One region of the Streptomyces sp. NPDC002680 genome, then DNA from elsewhere that is predicted to be linked to it. Evidence: predicted binding sites of a transcription regulator. Region 1 holds the regulator's gene; the other holds the start of a gene.
What was found. The regulator HspR, encoded in region 1, represses chaperone genes until heat shock. The targets are predictions, from matches to a motif close to TTGAGNNNNNNNNNCTCAA.

Region 1 (9,312 bases):
GGCCTCTCGTGCGCAAGAGCGGTCATGGCGGCACCTCCTCCTCAAGTGTGGGCTTGGCGTCCTTGGGGCACAAGCAACACGATCACGCTAGGTACGATTGTTTTGCTGACCAGGGGATTCGTCTCCGTATCACCCGACGGAGTGAGGACGGAACGATCCACCGTCCCGCCATTGCTGCCGCCGTCACGGCGTACCCTCTTCGGGCAGTCGCAGAAGCGCCCATACGACCTTGCCAACCGTGTCGCGCGGTTCGGTGCCCCACGCATCGGCGAGTGCCTCCAGCAGTGCCAGGCCCCGCCCCGACTCGTCGTCGCCCGAACCTGGCCTTCGGCACCCAGACTTGGACCGCGTTCATGACGGCGCTGAAGGCCGACGAACTCCCCTCGGCCTGAGCAGCAGCCTGCCTCGCCCCTCTCGAACCTTCACGCAACACCCGTACAACCAAGCCCCGTCCTCACGAGTCCTGATGGTCAACGGCTCCCCCCTGCCGTCGACCATCAGGACCGAAGGACCGCATTGAACCCAGCCAGACGCACGACACCCGCGGCCACCACCGCGACCGCCGTCGTGCTCGCCACCGCCGGTGCCCTGCTCGGCACCGCCGCCCCGGTCGCCTCCGCCGCGACCACGTGCAACTCCCCGGTCTACAAGCGCCAGTTCTTCGCGAACACCGCCTTCTCCGGCACGCCGAAGCGAACCGACTGCGACACGGCCATCGCCGAGAACTGGGGCGCCAAGGCCCCCGCCACCGGCCTCCCGAAGGACAACTTCGGCGTCCGCTGGACCGTCACCCGCGACTTCGGCTCCGGCGGGCCCTTCGCCCTCACCGTCGCCGCGCAGGACGGCATCCGCGTGTACCTGGACGGCAAGGTCAAGGTCAACCTCTGGAAGAACGTCACCACGACCCAGAAGAAGACCGTCAACCTCGCCATCCCCTCCGGCAAACACACCCTCCGCGTCGACTACGCCAACTGGTCCGGCAACGCCAACGTCAACTTCGCCTACACGCCCAGGACTTCGGCGACCGTCGACAAGGTCAAACCGCTCGCGCCCACCGGAGCGTCCGCGACGTACGACAAGACCGCCGACAAGGTGAAGGTCAGCTGGGCGAAGAACAAGGAGATGGACCTCTCCGGCTACCGCGTCTACCGGCAGGTGCAAGGCAGAACCGGCTGGGCCAAGATCAGCGGCACGGCAAATCTCTCCGGGACCTCGTTCACCCAGCCGGTGGTGCCGACCGGCACCGCCTTCCTCTACGAGGTGCGGGCCGTGGACAAGGCGGGACACGAGTCGGCGGGCAGTGCCGACCAACTGGTCACCACCGTCGACCGGACCCCGCCGACCGTCACCGATCTGAAGGTCCTCAGCGAGACCGCCCTGGACGGATTGACCCTCTGGTGGATGTCCGACGGGGGGCCAATGACGTACCAGTTGCTGAGATCCAGTGCCGCCGACGGGCCGTTCGAGGTGATCGCAAGCAATCTGGGCAACTCCGCAGGCGATGAGACCGCCCCGTACGGGGAGACCTCGTACTACAAGGTCGCGGCGACCGACGCGGCGGGCAACACGGGGTACTCGTCAGTGGTGTCTTTCGCCCGGCCTCTCGCCGTGCCCCACCTGGTCAACAGCGTCAACCGGCCGGAAGACGGTGGCGGCGTCGATCTGACCTGGTGGATGTCGCCGTACGCGCCGGCGGAGTTCCGGGTGTACCGCCATGACGACACCGCCGGGACGCAGCTCGTGTCCTGCGACCCCGAGCTGACCGACACCACGTACGGACTCCGCTTCACCTACTCGTGCACCGACACCACCCCGGTGCCCAGTACGGCATACAGGTACTGGGTGACCTCCGTCGACGCCCTCGGGCGTGAGTCGAAGCCCTCACAACGCATCGGCAAGTTCTACAGGGATGCCACCGCCCCGCTAGCCGTCACCGGGTTCACGGCCACCGCCACCGAGTACGGCACGGTCCTGGACTGGGAGGACAGCCCAGCGGCCGACCTCGCCGAGTACAACGTCTTCCGGGTCAGCACGGAGAACGACGGCACCGACTACACCTGGGTGGGGCAGGCCGAGCCGGGAACCACCCGGTTCGTCGACACAGACCTCCAGGACGGTGAGACCCAGACATACTTCGTGGACGCCGTGGACACGTCCTCCAACTCGATCCACAACTCAGCAGGCGACCCCTACGAGACGACGCACACCACCGTCACCGAGCACGACCTGCGCCCCACCGTCGAGACCCCCGCAGACGGGCTGGTCAGCCTGAACGCCCAGGTCGCCGATGGCGCGACCGCGGTCGATCTCACGTGGGACCTGGACACCTCGTACTACGGGACGGACATCACCGGGTACCGGGTCTACCGATGGAACCCGGCCACCGCCGCGTACGAGCCCCTGACCGCCGCCCCGGTCACCGGTATGTCGTACACCGACACCACAGCCGCTGTCGGCACCACCCACTTCTACTGGGTGACCGCTCTCCACGCCGACGGCACGGAATCCGCCCCCGGTGACGCTTGGGTGGCCCTGGCACCCTGAGCACGTGAAGGGGCCCGGAGGTTCAACCGAACCTCCGGGCCCCTTCACACATGGACTTGGGACTACTGCCTAGTCCTTCGCCTTCTTCGGCCGCCAGACCACCAACGCACTGGTCTGCTGAACCTCCTGGTACGGCACCAGATCCCGCCGATAAGAAGCATGCACCGCCGCCTCCCGCTGCTGCATAGCCGCAGCGGCGCCGTCCAGCGCAGCCTCCATCTCCGCCACCCGTGACTGCAACGCAGCCACCTGGTTCTCCAGTTCGATGATCCGCTTGATGCCGGCCAGGTTGATGCCCTCGTCCTGCGACAGTGCCTGCACCGCGCGGAGCAGTTCGATGTCGCGGGCCGAGTAGCGGCGGCCCCGGCCGGCGGTGCGGTCGGGGGAGACCAGGCCCAGGCGGTCGTACTGGCGCAGGGTCTGGGGGTGCAGGCCCGAGAGCTGGGCCGCCACCGAGATGACGTAGACCGGGGTCTCTTGGGTCAGTTCATATGGGTTGCGTCGACGGCCGTCCATCTCGGTCAAGCTCCCTTCGCTGCCTCGAACAGCTCCGCCCGCGGATCCTCGTCCGCGGTCGCCTCGCGATACGCCTCCAGTGCGTCACGAGCCTTCCCCGTCAGCTCCGTCGGGACACTCACCTCGACGGTGACCAGCAGATCGCCCCGGGTGCCGTCCTTGCGGACCGCGCCCTTGCCCCGCGCGCGCATCGTGCGCCCGTTGGGCGTGCCCGGCGGCAGCTTCAGGGTGACCGGCGGGCCGCCCAGGGTCGGGACCCTGACCTCGCCGCCGAGTGCCGCCTCGACGAACGTCACCGGCACCGTCACCGTCAGGTTGTCTTCCTTGCGGCCGAAGACCGGGTGGGCGTCGACATGCACGGTGACGTACAGGTCGCCCGCCGGGCCGCCTCGCTCGCCCGGTGCTCCCTTGCCGCGCAGGCGGATGCGCTGGCCGTCGGCCACGCCCGCCGGGATGCGCACCTGCATCGTCCGGGAGGACTTGGCGCGTCCGCTGCCGTTGCAGACCAGGCACGCGTGCTCCGCGATCAGGCCCCGGCCCTTGCAGTCCGGGCAGGGGTCGGTCAACGAAAAGCCGCCGCCCGACCCCCTCGCCACCTGGCCAGTCCCCACGCACGTCGGACACACCCTCGGCGTGCCGTTCTTGTCGCCCGTCCCGGAACACGCCTTGCACGGTGACTGGGACGTCATGCGCAGCGGGACCGTCGCGCCGTCCACCGCCTCCGTGAAGCTCAGCGTGACCTCGGTGTCGATGTCCTGGCCGCGCCGGGGCTGCGTACGGGTGGTCCCGCCGCCGCCCCGGTTGAACAGGCCGCCGAAGACGTCCCCGATGCCACCGCCGAAGCCGCCCGGACCGGAGCCCGAGCCGGCCCCGCCCTGGGGGCCGCCGCCGAAGAGGTCGCCCAGGTCGAAGTTGAACGAACCGCCGCCCGCGCCCGGCCCGGGGCGGAAGCCGCCGTTACCGAAGAGGGCGCGGGCCTCGTCGTACTCCTTGCGCTTCTTGGGGTCGCCGAGGACGTCGTTCGCCTCGGAGATCTCCTTGAAGCGCTCCTCGGCCTTGGCGTTGCCCTTGTTGGCGTCCGGGTGGAACTCGCGGGCGAGTTTCCGGTACGCCTTCTTGATCTCGGCCTCGGTGGCGTCCTTGGGGACGCCGAGGACCTTGTAGAAGTCCTTCTCGATGAAGTCCTTGGTGCTCATCCCCGACGTCCCTCCTCTCCGGAGTCCCCCACCTCAGTGCTCACGTCAGCCCTCTTCCGGGCCACCGTTCTCCTTGCCGTCCGCCGACTCCGGGGAGTCGCCCTTGTCGGCCTGCGTCGCCCCGGGCTGGGGCTCGGCCACCGCGACCCGCGCGGGACGCAGGTTGCGCTCGCCGAAGCGGTAGCCCGGCTGCAGGATCGCCACGCAGGTCGTCTCCGTGACGTCCGGCGCGTACGAGTGCATCAGGGCCTCGTGGATCATCGGGTCGAAGGGCTCGCCCTCCTTGCCGAACTGCTGCAGGCCCATCTTGGCGGCGACGGTCTCCAGCGACTCGGCGACGGACTTGAACCCGCCGACCAGTTCGCCGTGTTCCCTCGCGCGGCCGATGTCGTCGAGCACGGGCAGGAGCTCGCTCAGGAGGCTCGCGATGGCGATCTCCTTGACCGTGATCCGGTCCCGCTCGACCCGGCGGCGGTAGTTCTGATACTCGGCCTGGAGCCGCTGGAGGTCCGCCGTGCGCTCACCGAGCGCCGTACGTACCTGGTCCAGCTGGGCCGTCAGACCGGCGACCTGTGCTGCTGCTGCGTCCCCGGCCGGGGCCGCCCCCTCCGAAGAGGGGGCGGCCTTCGGCTCGGCGTCGTCGGGGGTGGCGCCGGAAGGGACGTCGGGCTTCTCGTCGAAGCCCGGAGTCTCCTCCGTCACGCGGCACCGTCCTTGCGCTCGTCGTCGACGATCTCGGCGTCGACCACGTCGTCGTCGGCCTTCGGGGCGTCGGCGCCGGGCGCCGCGTCACCGGCGCCGGCGGCCTGACCCGCCTGGGCGTCGGCGTACATCGCCTGGCCCAGCTTCTGCGAGACGGCCGCGACCTTCTCGGTGGCGGTGCGGATCTCGGCCGTGTTGTCGCCCTCGGCGGCCTCGCCCTTGAGCGCGGTCTTCAGCTCCTCGATCGAGGCCTCGACCTCGGTCTTGATGTCGCCGGGGACCTTGTCCTCGTTGTCCTTGAGGAACTTCTCCGTCTGGTAGACGAGCTGCTCGCCCTGGTTGCGGGTCTCGGCGGCCTCGCGGCGACGGTGGTCCTCGTCCGCGTACTGCTCGGCCTCCTGGCGCATGCGGTCGACCTCGTCCTTCGGCAGCGAGGAGCCGCCGGTGACGGTCATCTTCTGCTCCTTGCCCGTGCCGAGGTCCTTCGCGGTCACGTGCATGATGCCGTTGGCGTCGATGTCGAAGGACACCTCGATCTGCGGGACACCGCGCGGGGCCGGCGGCAGACCCGTCAGCTCGAACATTCCGAGCTTCTTGTTGTACGCCGCGATCTCGCGCTCGCCCTGGTAGACCTGGATCTGCACGGAGGGCTGGTTGTCCTCGGCGGTGGTGAAGATCTCGGACCGCTTGGTCGGGATCGTCGTGTTCCGCTCGATGAGCTTGGTCATGATGCCGCCCTTGGTCTCGATACCCAGGGACAGCGGGGTGACGTCGAGGAGCAGTACGTCCTTGACCTCGCCCTTCAGGACACCGGCCTGGAGCGAGGCGCCGATGGCGACGACCTCGTCCGGGTTGACGCCCTTGTTGGCCTCGCGACCGCCGGTCAGCTCCTTGACCAGCTCGGCGACGGCGGGCATACGGGTCGAGCCACCGACGAGAACGACGTGGTCGATCTCGGAGAGAGCGATGCCCGCGTCCTTGATGACGTTGTGGAACGGCGTCTTGCAGCGCTCAAGGAGGTCGGCCGTCAGCTGCTGGAACTGGGCGCGCGTGAGCTTCTCGTCCAGGTGCAGCGGGCCCTCGGCGGACGCCGTGATGTAGGGCAGGTTGATCGAGGTCTCGGTGGACGAGGACAGCTCGATCTTGGCCTTCTCGGCGGCCTCGCGGAGGCGCTGGAGGGCCATCTTGTCCTTGCCGAGGTCCACGCCGTGGCCGGTGCGGAACTGCTGCACCAGGTAGTCCATGACGCGCTGGTCCCAGTCGTCACCACCGAGGTGGTTGTCACCGTTGGTGGCCTTCACCTCGACGACGCCGTCGCCGATCTCCAGGAGGGACACGTCGAAGGTGCCGCCACCGAGGTCGAAGACGAGGATCGTCTGGTCGTCCTTGTCGAGGCCGTACGCGAGCGCGGCCGCGGTGGGCTCGTTGACGATACGAAGGACGTTCAGGCCCGCGATCTCGCCGGCCTCCTTCGTCGCCTGGCGCTCGGAGTCGTTGAAGTAGGCCGGGACGGTGATGACCGCGTCCATGACCTTCTCGCCCAGGTACGCCTCGGCGTCGCGCTTCAGCTTCTGCAGGATGAAGGCGCTCATCTGCTGCGGGTTGAAGTTCTTGCCGTCGACCTCGATCTTCCAGTCGGTGCCCATGTGGCGCTTGACCGACCGGATGGTCCTGTCGACGTTGGTGACCGCCTGGCGCTTCGCCACCTCGCCGACCAGCACCTCACCGTTCTTCGCGAAGGCGACGACGGACGGCGTGGTCCTGGCACCCTCGGCGTTGGTGATGACGGTGGGCTCGCCGCCCTCCAGAACGCTGACGACGGAGTTAGTCGTGCCCAGGTCGATGCCGACCGCACGTGCCATTTCAATTCCTCCAGGGGAATGACGAAGTATGACTTGAGTGGAACGGACTCAAGTGTGCATCACTCCCGTCGCGCGGTCAACAGAGCTGAGTCGACCCCGCTCAACTCTTATCCGTTCCTTACGCGCAATGCCGCCCTGACCTGCGCCGACTGTACGGCCGGCGCCCGCCGCAGCCCGTACACGGGAACCCTCAGCAGCCCCAGTACGACCATCCCCACCACCCCCACCACCCACCAGAGCCCCGATCCCGCGACCCACCCGCCATGCGCGAGCACCCCCACCAGCACCGCCCCGAAGGCCCCCGCCCCGAGCAGCACGGCCGCCCCGCGCGGGGTGAGCCCCAGCCGCCGCAGCCGGTGCGCGAGATGGTCCGGGCCCCCGCGCGACAACGGCCGCCGCGCCACCCGCCGCGACACGACCACGAGCACCACGTCCGCGCCGGCCACGGCGGTGAGCGCGAACAACACCCCCGCGCTGGGCGCCAGTTCGTGCCCGGTCCGTACGACCACCGCCGCCGAGGCCAGCACGAACCCGGTGAACAGGGACCCGCACGCGCCGAACGCGATCCGCGCGGGATGCCAGTTGTGCATGAGGAACCCGGTGAGCGCGGCGGCCAGCACACTCAGCAGCACGGCGAGCCCGTCGAACACCTCGACGGCGGCACAGGCGCTCACCCCGAAGGCGGTCAGCACCCCGACCGTGCCCACGAGTCCGTCGGCGTGGTCCAGGGCCCGGAAGGCGACGGCGACGAACACGATCCAGCCGACGGCGAGCAGCCCGGCCCCGAACCCCAGCTCCCGGTACGGCACCACGAACGCGGCGGCGACGGCCGTACCGGCGACCAGGAACCGCGCCTTCACCCGCCGTACGTCGGCGACGAGCCCGAGCGCGCCGACGCCCGCCCCGGCGAGCAGCAGCGCACCGATCCCGTCCCCCAGAGGGGCGTACCCGGTCCACTCGCCCACCCCCGCGACCAGCCCGGTCGCGAGCACGACCGCGAGCCCGCCGAGCAGCGGCAGGGGCCGGGCCCGGCGCCGGTCGAGAACGCCGAGGCGCAGGGCGAGGGTCCGCAGGAGGGCGGTGAGGACGGCGGCGAGGAGGAGGGCTGAGCTGGCGGCGAGGATCCCGTAGAGCACGGGTTCACGTTAGATGGAAACGTAACAATTCTGTACGAATAACACGATCTACGACGATCGGCTTCGACCGGCAGGTCAGATGCCTACTCAGGTAAGCCTCAGCGACTCAGATCACTCCGCCGCTGACTACAGTGCGAGCCAAGATATGAGTAGTCTCTGACAGACTGCCTAAGTTACCGCTTAGTAATACCGCTTAACGTCAGTCATTACGTGCGCAGGCCTGAGGAGCCCCGACATGCAACTCGCCGCGATCATCGTGTCGCTGGTCCTGACCGTGGTCGGCGTCGCGCTGCTCGCACGCGCCATCGGTCAGTTCGTCCGGTACTTCAAACTCGGCCAGCCGGTCCCGGCCGGTGTCCGGACGGACAACCCCTACCAGCGCAGTGTGACGCTGGTGAAGGAGTTCCTCGGCCATACGCGCATGAACCGCTGGGGCATCGTCGGCTTCGCGCACTGGTTCGTCGCGGTCGGCTTCCTGACCCTGCCGCCGACCCTCGCCCAGGCCTTCGGCCAGCTGTTCTCGGCGGACTGGACGCTCCCGGTCATCGGCGGCTTCCTGCCGTTCGAGATGTACATCGAGTTCATCGGCGTGATGACGATCCTCGGCATCGCCGTACTGATCGTGATCCGCCTGCTGAACCTGCCCTCGCGCCCCGGCCGCAAGTCCCGCTTCGCGGGCTCCAAGGCGGGCCAGGCGTACTTCGTCGAGTACGTCATCCTCACCATCGGCCTCGCGATCTACGTACTGCGCGGCCTCGAGGGCGCGATCCACCACGTCGAGCACTACGAGGCCGGGTACTTCGCCTCGTACCCCCTCGTCCTCGCCTTCAAGGGCCTGAGCGTCGGCACGCTCCAGAACCTCATCTACCTCACCGCGATGGTGAAGATCAGCACGTCGTTCATCTGGATGATCGTCGTCTCGCTCAACACCAACATGGGTGTGGCCTGGCACCGCTTCCTCGCCTTCCCGAACATCTGGTTCAAGCGCGAGGCGACCGGCGGCACGGCCCTGGGCGCCCTCCAGCCGATGACCTCCGGCGGCAAGCCCATCGACTTCACGGACCCCGGCGACGACGACGTCTTCGGCGTCAGCCAGGTGGAGCAGTTCTCCTGGAAGGGCCTGCTCGACTTCTCCACGTGTACGGAGTGCGGTCGCTGCCAGTCGCAGTGCCCGGCCTGGAACACCGGCAAGCCCCTCTCCCCCAAGCTCCTGATCATGTCGCTGCGGGACCACGCCCACGCCAAGGCCCCGTACCTGCTGGCGGGCGGCGGCAAGACGATGGAGGGCGAGGAGAAGGCGTCCGAGGAGCAGCTGAAGGACGTCCCCGCCGCCGCCCTCGCCGAGGCCGAGCGCCC
Region 2 (9,312 bases), on a different contig from region 1:
CAATCACACGTGTCCACGCGCGTCCGTCAGCGCGGACGTCAGGTGGATCTTGTGGCTCCGCTTCGAACTTTACGTCAACTTGGGACGGATGAGTCTCCCGGAAGGGTGACCAAAATCCGGCAACCTCGCTCGGATTCGGCCACACCGATCCGGCCGCCGTGCAGATCCACGGCCCAGCGCGCGATCGCGAGCCCGAGGCCCGTACCGCCGTCGCTGCCCGGGCCGTGCGGCGAGCTGACGCCGCCGCGGTTGAACCGCTCGAAGACCCGGTGCCACTCGGAGCGCGGGATGCCGGGCCCCTCGTCCAGGATCTCCAGCTCCAGCGACTCGGCCAGTTCTCCGCGCCGCGCCTTCACCGTGACCCGGCCGTGCGCGGGGCTGTGCTTGACCGCGTTGTCGATCAGGTTGGCGACGACCTGGTGGAGGCGCTCCGGGTCGGCGTGCGCGACCAGCTCGGGCGGGTTGACGTCGAGGTGCAGATGGACGTCCGTACGGGTGTGACCGCCGGAGCCCGACGCGATGCCCGCGCGCGTGGAGGCAACCATGTTGGCCTCCTTGAGCACGCCCGAGAGATACGGCCAGACCTCGAAGCGGCGGGTGCGCAGCGGTACGACGCCGTTGTCGAGCCGGGAGAGGTCCAGCAGGGTCTCCACCAGCCGCCCGAGCCGCTCGGTCTGCTTGAGCGCCGTACGCATGGTCTCGGGATCGGCGGCCGAGACGCCGTCCACGACGTTCTCCAGCACGGCGCGCAGCCCCGCGATGGGGGTGCGCAGCTCGTGCGAGACGTTCGCCACCAGCTCCTTGCGCTGGTGGTCCTGGGCCTCAAGCTCGTCGGCCATGACGTTGATCGTCTGGGCCAGGTCGCCCAGCTCGTCCCAGCGGTTCTCGCGCACCCGGCGCGTGTAGTCGCCGTGCGAGATGGAACGGGCCACCGCGTTCATGTCGTCCAGCGGCGCGGTGAGCGAATGGGCCACGAACTGCGTAATCAACAGTGTGGCGATCATCGAGAAGACCGTGATGAAGCGGATCTCCGTCTTGGTGTGCACCGCGATCATGGAAAGACCGGTGGTGATCAGCACCGAGACGACGACCAGAGCACCCAGCTTGGTCTTGATCGAGAACGGGCGTACGCCGCCCCAGGGCTCCCCGGGGCTCCTCCGCGCGGCCGGCCGCCCCCGGTTCATGGCGTCGGTGTCTCCAGTGCGTAGCCGACCCCGTGCACCGTACGGATCCGCTCGGCGCCGATCTTCCGGCGCAGTGCCTTGATGTGGCTGTCGACGGTCCGGGTGCCGGAGGCGTCCGCCCAGTCCCACACCTCGGCGAGCAGCTGCTCGCGCGAGAGCACGGCACGCGGGGTGTTCGCCAGACAGACGAGCAGATCGAACTCGGTGGGAGTGAGGTGCACGTCCTCGGACCGCACCCGCACGCGTCGCTGCGCGTGGTCGATCTCCAGCTCGCCGAGGCGCAGGATGCCGGAGCGCGGCGTCGACGCGGCGATGGCGGCCCGCTCGACCCGGCGCAGCAGCACATGCACGCGTGCGGCCAGCTCCCGCATGGAGAAGGGCTTCGTCATGTAGTCGTCGGCGCCGACCCCGAGCCCGACCAGCATGTCGGTCTCGTCGTCGCGCGCGGTGAGCATCAGGACGGGCACGGCCCGCTGGGCCTGTACCCGCCTGCAGACTTCGAGCCCGTCGAACCCGGGCAGCATGATGTCGAGGATCAGCAGATCGGGCTGCCAGGCCTCGGCGGTGTCGACGGCGGCCGGGCCGTCGCCCGCGGTCTGCACGAGAAATCCCTCTGCGCGCAGACGGGCCGCGATGGCGTCGACGATCGTCGGATCGTCCTCGACCACGAGAACCCGGCGCTGGGCGCCGGGTGTCGCCGTCGCGCCGTTCTGGGAGGTGTGTGTCTGCTCCATCGCCCGCCCCTGAAGTGTGCTTTCCGGAATCAGTGGGGTGATTCCTTGGCTGCGCTTGTCCGCGCATGACTGCGATTGACGCCCGCCTGATCGGATCAGTGATCGGCGTCAGGGGAGCAGAGTACGGGCAGTCACCGCGTGAGGGCTATCCAGGTCGTACGGCGAGGTGTACAACGTCGGGGACTCCCCGGGCAACAGGGACTTCTTCGGTACGCACCCCCTGGAACCCGGCATTCCGTAGAGTTCCCTCGAATTCCGGAGAGGGTTGCGCGGACCACACCGCGAGCACCCCGCCCGGCCTCAACACCCTTGCGCAGCTTGCCAGTCCGGCCTGCGAGTACAGGCTCTGGTTGTCCTCCGTGACGGTCCAGTCGGGCCCGTTGTCGATGTCGAGACACAGCGCGTCAAATGTGGCGGAGGTCTCATTGACGTATCTCACGAGATCGGCTGCGACGATCTCGGTACGGGGGTCGGAGAAAGCGCGGGCCGAGATCTCCGCCAACGGCCCGTTCCGGTGCCATTCGACGATCGCGGCTTCCCGTTCGACGACGGTGATACGGCCCCAGCGGGGTTCGTCGGCGGCGTGCGCGAGGGAGAAGCCGACACCGAGGCCGCCGATGAGGACGTGGGGGGCGGGCGTCCCGGGATCGAGGGCGTCGAGAGCCACGTCCATGAGGAGACGCTCGGACCGGCCGTCGGAAGTGTCCATCAGGAAGCACCCGTTGGCGATGATCTGCAGCAACTCCCCGTGCCGCCGCAGCACGACTTCGCCGTACGGGCCGTCACGGCGGTCCAGGACTTCGGGGGCGGTGTAGGAGGTGGTCAAGCGGGTCATGGGGGCATCTTGGCAGTGTGCCGGGACGAGTTCAGTCATTTTCGGCGAGGCCTGTCGGCTTGCTGTGAATCAGCCGGTGCGTGGCGCGGGTCACAGACAGGGGCGTGTGCCGGGGCGAAAGGTGGGGTGAAACGGAAGGAGTGCCTCACCGTGGAACGGGTCGATACGAGGGGTGACATGACGCCGGATTCGTCGGCGCCCTCGGACGTGCCCGTCGCGGAGGGCGTACGGCTGCTGGACGGGATGCCGAGACAGCGGGGGCCGGCGGAGGCCATGTCCGCGCGGCCCGTGTCCGGTCCGCGCCGGCGGCTCCTCCGGCCCTGGCGGCTCCTCCCCACCCCCACCGGAACCCCGTTCACCTTCACGTTCGCCGCCGTCCTCCTCGTTACGGCGTTCGTCGCCGAGCATGCCGACCCCGCCCTCGTGCACGCCCTCCACCAGGGCACCAGCACGGATGTCTTCCACCTCGTACGGACGCCCGTGTTCGTGCTGGTCACCAGCGCGCTGTGGGTCGTGGGCGGCGTGACATCGCCGTACGCCATCGTGTTCCTGCTCGTCCTCACCGCGCTGGAGCGGCGGATCGGTGGGCTGCGTACCGCCGGGGTGTTCGCGCTCGGGCATGTGCTGGCCACTCTCGCGACCGAGGTGCCGGTGGGGCTCGCGGTGCTGGTGGGGTGGCTGCCGGAGACCTCGCTGCATCGGCTCGACTACGGGATCAGTTTCGGGGTCGCGGCGAGCGTGGGCGCGCTGGCGGGGCTGCTGCGGCCCTGGCTGGGGTGGCTGGTGCTGGTGGTGTTCGGCGGGACGCTGGTGCAGGACCTCGTCGCGTACACCGATCCGATGACCAACTGGGGGCATGTGATGGCCCTGGCCATCGGGGTCGCCACCTGGCCGTGGGTGCGGCGATGGCGAGCGGGGCGGAGCACCGACTCCCGGAAATCACGGAAAGTCACCGCCTGATTACCCGAATCCCGATAACCTGCCCGCAAGTGGGGGACCGGCGCGTTCGCGGTCCCCGGGGACGTCAGTGCTTGCGGAGGGGGCTGGTGTGGGGGAGAGGCTGCGCCTCGCGGATGTCGAGCGGGTGCCCACGGAACGGCTCGTCGAGCTGATCGCCGAGAGTTTCGACAACCTCGTGACCGTGGCCGTCGCGGAAGCCGTCCACGGGCGGTTCCTCCCGCCCCGCACCGGCCGGCTGCTGCGCAAGGCGGAATGGCGGCTGGACTGGCAGGACGCCCTGCTGTGCGCCGGCGGAGAACTCCAGGTCGCCACCGAGCGGATGCGTTACACCGGCGACCCCCGCCTGGAGGTCACCGAGCACCGGCTGGGCCGGGTCCGCCATCGCGCCCACGAGGCCGCCATCCTGGTCAAGAAGCTGCGGCGCAACGACTTCCACAACAGCCGTGAGCGCAGGAACGGCACGAACTCCCATGTCACGGCTCAGGCCTGGCTGCGGCACGTGTTCCCGGACGAGTACGCCGGCCTCGTCCAGCGGGAGCGCGCCCGGCGGCACCTCAGTGATGCGGCGGAGCCGCCCGCGTTCCGTGACGTGCACGACGAGATCGCGTACGCCGTCGCCCACGGCCGGATCTCCGCGCCGCGCTCCCCGCAGGTCGACGCCCTGCTCGCCGCCGGTGACACCACCGTGCGGCTGGCCGCCGCCGAGGACGCCAAGGAGCAGGACGAACGCGACATGGCGCTGCGTCATCCGCTGATGCTGAAACGGTGGGAGAACGCCTTGCGGGAGCTGGGCGCGATGGCCGCGGAACGGGCCCGCACGGAGACACCCCACGCGTTGGGCACGCTCCCCGACGACATCTACGCCCTGCCCGAGGCGGAAGCGGTCGCGGTGCTCAACGCCCGGCGTTTCCTCGCGGCCCTCCAGCAGCGGCGCATGGAGTACAAGCGGTACATCCGGCAGCTCACCCAGGCCCTGCGTGAACGGGCACTCGAAAGTCCGTACGCGCTGGCCGTGTCCGAGGCCAAGGCGGAGGCCGACCGGCTCCTCGTCGAAGCGCATCCGTCCGAGTACGCCTTCATCCGCGCCGAGCTGCGCCCGTACGAGGAGCGCGTCGGCCATCTGCCCCTGTCCCTCGTCAGCAGCCCGCAGCGTGCCGGGATCAAGCGCCGCGTCCTGGCCGCCCTGTCGGACGGCACGTGGATGTGCCCGGCGCCGTGAACTTCGCGTTCGTCAGCAGCGCCTCCACCCGCCACTCCAGCGCCTCGTACAGCGCCCGGCCGTCCGGTGTTCCGGCCAGTACGCCTCTCTCCGCGCCCTGGGAGACGGCCTCCCGCGCGAGCGTCCGCATCGCGAAGGAGCCGAGGCCCCGGCGCCGGTGCGCGGGGGAGGTCTCCACCTGGTCGACCACCGCCGTTCTGCCCGTCGGGGCGATCTGGCCGCGGGCCGCCCAGGAGCCGTCGGGCGCCGCGAGCATCACGCGGGTCACGCCGGCGCGCGTCCAGACGCGTACCCGGTAGCCGTCGGGGGCGACGGGCGCCTCCGCGGGCGTCAGCGGGACCGACATCAGGTAGCCCGGCTCGGGGTCGGTCCGCCAGCCCTCGCCGAGCCAGCCGCCGACCGTCGCCGGATCGGCGAAGACCTTGAGCGTCACGCCCGTCCCGGTCACCGCGTCGGCCACCTTGCGGACGGTCCGTTCCTCGACGGCGTCGTTCACCGCGTCGAGGACGTGCCGGGTGACGTGCTCGGCCGTGCCCACGTCGATCGTGTATCCCCAGGGCTCGACCAGCGGCGGTGACGCCCCGCGCGAGACGACCCAGCCGTCGACCCAGGCCCGCACGGTTCCGTCCACGTCGACTCCCTGTGTAATGGTTGAGCTGCGGTAATGAGTGTTACTTGCCTGACTGTATGCGGGTGGTCGGCCGTCGCGGCAGAGGTGATCGCTCACGGCGAACACGTCCCTGGGAACAATCGGCCGCCCCCAAGCATTGAGTCGGCATAGCTCAACTTGACTGCCGAAGGGGAGATCATGGCTTCGACGTCCACACCGCTCACTCTGCCTGTGCTGCCGCTCGACGACGAGGTCGTGCTGCCCGGGATGGTGGTGCCGCTGGATCTGAACGACGCCGATGTGCGGGCCGCCGTGGAGGCCGCGCAGGCTGCCGCGCGCACCGAGCCCGGGAAGCCTCGGGTTCTGCTGGTGCCGCGTGTCGACGGGTCGTACCCGAGTACCGGTGTCGTCGGCACCGTGGAGCAGGTCGGCCGGCTGGCCGACGGGGATCCGGGCGCCCTCATTCGCGCTCGGGGGCGGGTGCGGATCGGCGCCGGGACCACCGGGCCGGGGGCCGCGCTGTGGGTCGAGGGGACCCGCATCGACGAGACCGTTCCCGACCCGTTGCCCGGTCATGTCACCGAACTTGTCAAGGAATACAAGGCACTTGCCACCGCCTGGCTGCGCAAGCGCGCCGCCTGGCAGGTCGTCGACCGCGTCCAGGCCATCGACGACGTCTCCGCCCTTGCCGACAATTCCGGTTACTCGCCCTTCCTCAGCACCGACCAGAAGATCGAGCTCCTGGAGACCGCCGACCCGGTGGCCCGGCTGAAGCTCGCCACCCAGCAGCTGCGCGACCACCTCGCCGAGCAGGACGTCGCCGAGACCATCGCGAAGGACGTCCAGGAGGGCGTCGACAAGCAGCAGCGGGAGTTCCTGCTGCGGAAGCAGCTGGAAGCCGTACGCAAGGAACTGCGGGAGATCAACGGCGAGAAGGACGGCGAGGAGTCCGACGACTACCGGGCCCGCGTCGAGGCCGCCGACCTGCCGGAGAACGTCCGCGAGGCCGCGCTCAAGGAGGTCGACAAGCTGGAGCGGTCCTCCGAGCAGTCGCCCGAGGGCGGCTGGATCCGGACCTGGCTGGACACCGTTCTCGAACTGCCGTGGAACGAGCGGACCGAGGACTCGTACGACATCCAGGGCGCCCAGGCCGTGCTCGACGCCGAGCACGCGGGGCTGGAAGACGTGAAGGAGCGCATCACCGAGTACCTCGCCGTGCGCAAGCGGCGGGCCCAGCGCGGGCTGGGGGTTGTCGGCGGGCGTCGTGGTGGCGCCGTGCTGGCGCTCGTCGGGCCGCCCGGTGTCGGCAAGACCAGCCTCGGTGAGTCCGTCGCGCATGCCATGGGGCGGAAGTTCGTCCGGGTGGCGCTGGGTGGGGTCAGGGATGAAGCCGAGATCCGCGGTCACCGGCGTACGTATGTCGGCGCGCTGCCCGGGCGGATCGTGCGGGCCATCAAGGAGGCCGGGTCCATGAACCCCGTCGTCCTCCTCGACGAGATCGACAAGGTCGGCTCCGACTTCCGGGGCGACCCCGCCGCCGCGCTGCTCGAAGTCCTCGACCCGGCGCAGAACCACACCTTCCGCGACCACTACCTCGAAGTCGAACTCGATCTGAGTGACGTGGTGTTCCTTGCCACGGCCAACGTGCTCGAAGCCATTCCGGAGGCGCTGCTCGACCGGATGGAGCTGGTGCGGCTCGACGGGTACACAGAGGACGAGAAGGTCGTCATCGCCCGGGACCACCTGCTGCCCCGGCAGCTGGAGCGGGCCGGTCTCGAGAGCACCGAAGTCACCCTCGACGAGGGCGCGTTGCGCAAGCTCGCCGGCGAGTACACCCGGGAGGCCGGGGTCCGGAACCTGGAGCGGTCCATCGCGCGGCTGCTGCGCAAGGTCACCGCACAGCACGAACTCGGCGAGCGGAAGCTGCCGTTCACCGTCACCGAGGGCGATCTGCGGTCGCTCATCGGGCGCCCGCATCACGTGCCCGAGGCCGCGCAGGACCCGGCCGAGCGGCGTACGGCCGTACCCGGTGTCGCCACCGGGCTCGCGGTCACCGGGGCCGGCGGTGACGTCCTCTACGTCGAGGCCTCGCTCGCCGATCCGGAGACCGGGGCGGCGGGACTCACGCTCACCGGGCAGCTGGGTGACGTGATGAAGGAGTCCGCGCAGATCGCGCTCTCCTTCCTGCGCTCGCACGGCGCCGAACTGGAGCTGCCCGTCGGCGACCTGAAGGACCGGGGCGTGCACATCCACTTCCCGGCGGGTGCCGTGCCCAAGGACGGTCCCAGCGCGGGCGTCACCATGACGACCGCTCTCGCCTCGCTGCTCAGCGGGCGGCTCGTTCGTACGGACGTCGCCATGACGGGCGAGGTCTCGCTGACCGGGCGGGTGCTGCCCATCGGCGGGGTGAAGCAGAAGCTGCTCGCCGCGCACCGGGCAGGCGTCACCACCGTGATCATCCCGAAGCGCAACGAGGCCGACCTGGACGACGTCCCGGCCGAGGTCCTGGAGAAGCTCGACGTCCACGCCGTCACGGACGTCCGCCAGGTCCTCGAACTGGCGCTCACCCCGGCGGAGAACCCGGCGGAGGTGAGGGTTCCGGCAGCGGCGTGACGGACGCTGCCGGTCGGTGAGAGCCCGGGTCCCGGAAGGGGTCCGGGCTTTCCCGTACGCCGGACGGGGGCCTGGGTGACGTCGGCGGTCCTGGCCTGCGAAATACTTGCCGAATACTGTCCGAGCTGCGGCAATGGCCGTGTTCGACGGACACCTTCAGAGCGGCGACACCGGATCGGGAGTGCTGACGTGCACGAGGACGTGAACGGCGAGGGGAACCTCGGCGGACAGCGAGTCGAGTCCACGACGCCCGGACCCGGGGTCGAGCGGGAATTCCTCGCCCTGGAGCGCGAGTTGACCGTGTTCCTGCGGCGCGCCCGGGCCAACTCCGGGGAGATGGCCCGCGAGGTCCATCCCGACCTGGAGCCGTCGGCGTACGGCCTGTTGGTGCGGCTGGACGAGTGCGGGCGCCAGCGGGCCACCGAACTCGCCGCCTACATCGGCGTCGGCAAGGCCACCATGTCCCGCCAGCTGCGCGCCATGGAGGAGCTGGGCCTGATCGCCCGCGAACCGGACCCCGCCGACGGCCGCGCCTGGCTGGTCCACCTCACCGACGAGGGCAGCGTCCGCTTCCGCGCCGTACGGGAGGCGCGACGCGCGCGGTACGTGCGGGAGCTGGGCGCCTGGGACCGCACCGAGGTGGCCGAACTGGCCCGGCTGCTGCACCAGCTGAACCTCGGTATGGAGAAGTAGGCCCTCATCCCTCTCCTCGTTCAAAGCTCCACGTAGACCACCGTCGCGTCGTCGTGCGTCTTGCTGCGGCGCAGGCGGGGTCGGCCGGCGTCCGCGTCCGCCCGTTCCAGTTCCCGTACGCGGTTCAGCAGCGACTGTGGGCCCTCCTTGCGTACGGCGGTGAAGCAGGCCGTCCAGTCGCCCTCGGCGAACTTCTCCACCCAGCGGGTCGCGCCGTCCGTCAGGGCCGCCAGGGCGCGGACCTCGGCGCGCGGGAGGGTGCCCGACACCGCGCGGGACGCCACCGCCGGATCGGCCGCCGCCGTGAAGAAGCCGCCCTCCTTGTTGCGTACCGTCGCGTCGGCGATCGCGTCCGTGGCCAGGGACGCACGGGGGACGCGGGACAGCCGGTCGTCCAGGTGGGCGGTGACCGTGCCGTCCGGGGACTCGGTCAGCAGGGCCGAGTCGGACAGCACCAGATGCTC

Region 2: lon (endopeptidase La) is a predicted target of HspR. The motif match lies at 5,700-5,718, and genes of this name have one in related genera.

The regions. Positions count from the first base shown of each region.
Region 1 covers NZ_JBIAQP010000029.1:94,850-104,161, forward strand. The annotation lists gene ACFYXF_RS48500 (Uma2 family endonuclease) at 1-26, opposite strand, end outside; gene ACFYXF_RS48505 (PA14 domain-containing protein) at 517-2,544, shown strand; gene ACFYXF_RS48510 (heat shock protein transcriptional repressor HspR) at 2,614-3,060, opposite strand; gene dnaJ (molecular chaperone DnaJ) at 3,066-4,256, opposite strand; gene grpE (nucleotide exchange factor GrpE) at 4,302-4,958, opposite strand; gene dnaK (molecular chaperone DnaK) at 4,955-6,820, opposite strand; gene ACFYXF_RS48530 (MraY family glycosyltransferase) at 6,928-7,956, opposite strand; gene ACFYXF_RS48535 (heterodisulfide reductase-related iron-sulfur binding cluster) at 8,192-9,312, shown strand, end outside.
Region 2 covers NZ_JBIAQP010000002.1:312,246-321,557, forward strand. The annotation lists gene ACFYXF_RS08030 (ATP-binding protein) at 75-1,184, opposite strand; gene ACFYXF_RS08035 (response regulator transcription factor) at 1,181-1,918, opposite strand; gene ACFYXF_RS08040 (spermidine synthase) at 2,064-2,753, opposite strand; gene ACFYXF_RS08045 (rhomboid-like protein) at 2,931-3,713, shown strand; gene ACFYXF_RS08050 (hypothetical protein) at 3,802-4,932, shown strand; gene ACFYXF_RS08055 (GNAT family N-acetyltransferase) at 4,874-5,563, opposite strand; gene lon (endopeptidase La) at 5,741-8,155, shown strand; gene ACFYXF_RS08065 (MarR family winged helix-turn-helix transcriptional regulator) at 8,345-8,848, shown strand; gene ACFYXF_RS08070 (hypothetical protein) at 8,869-9,312, opposite strand, start outside.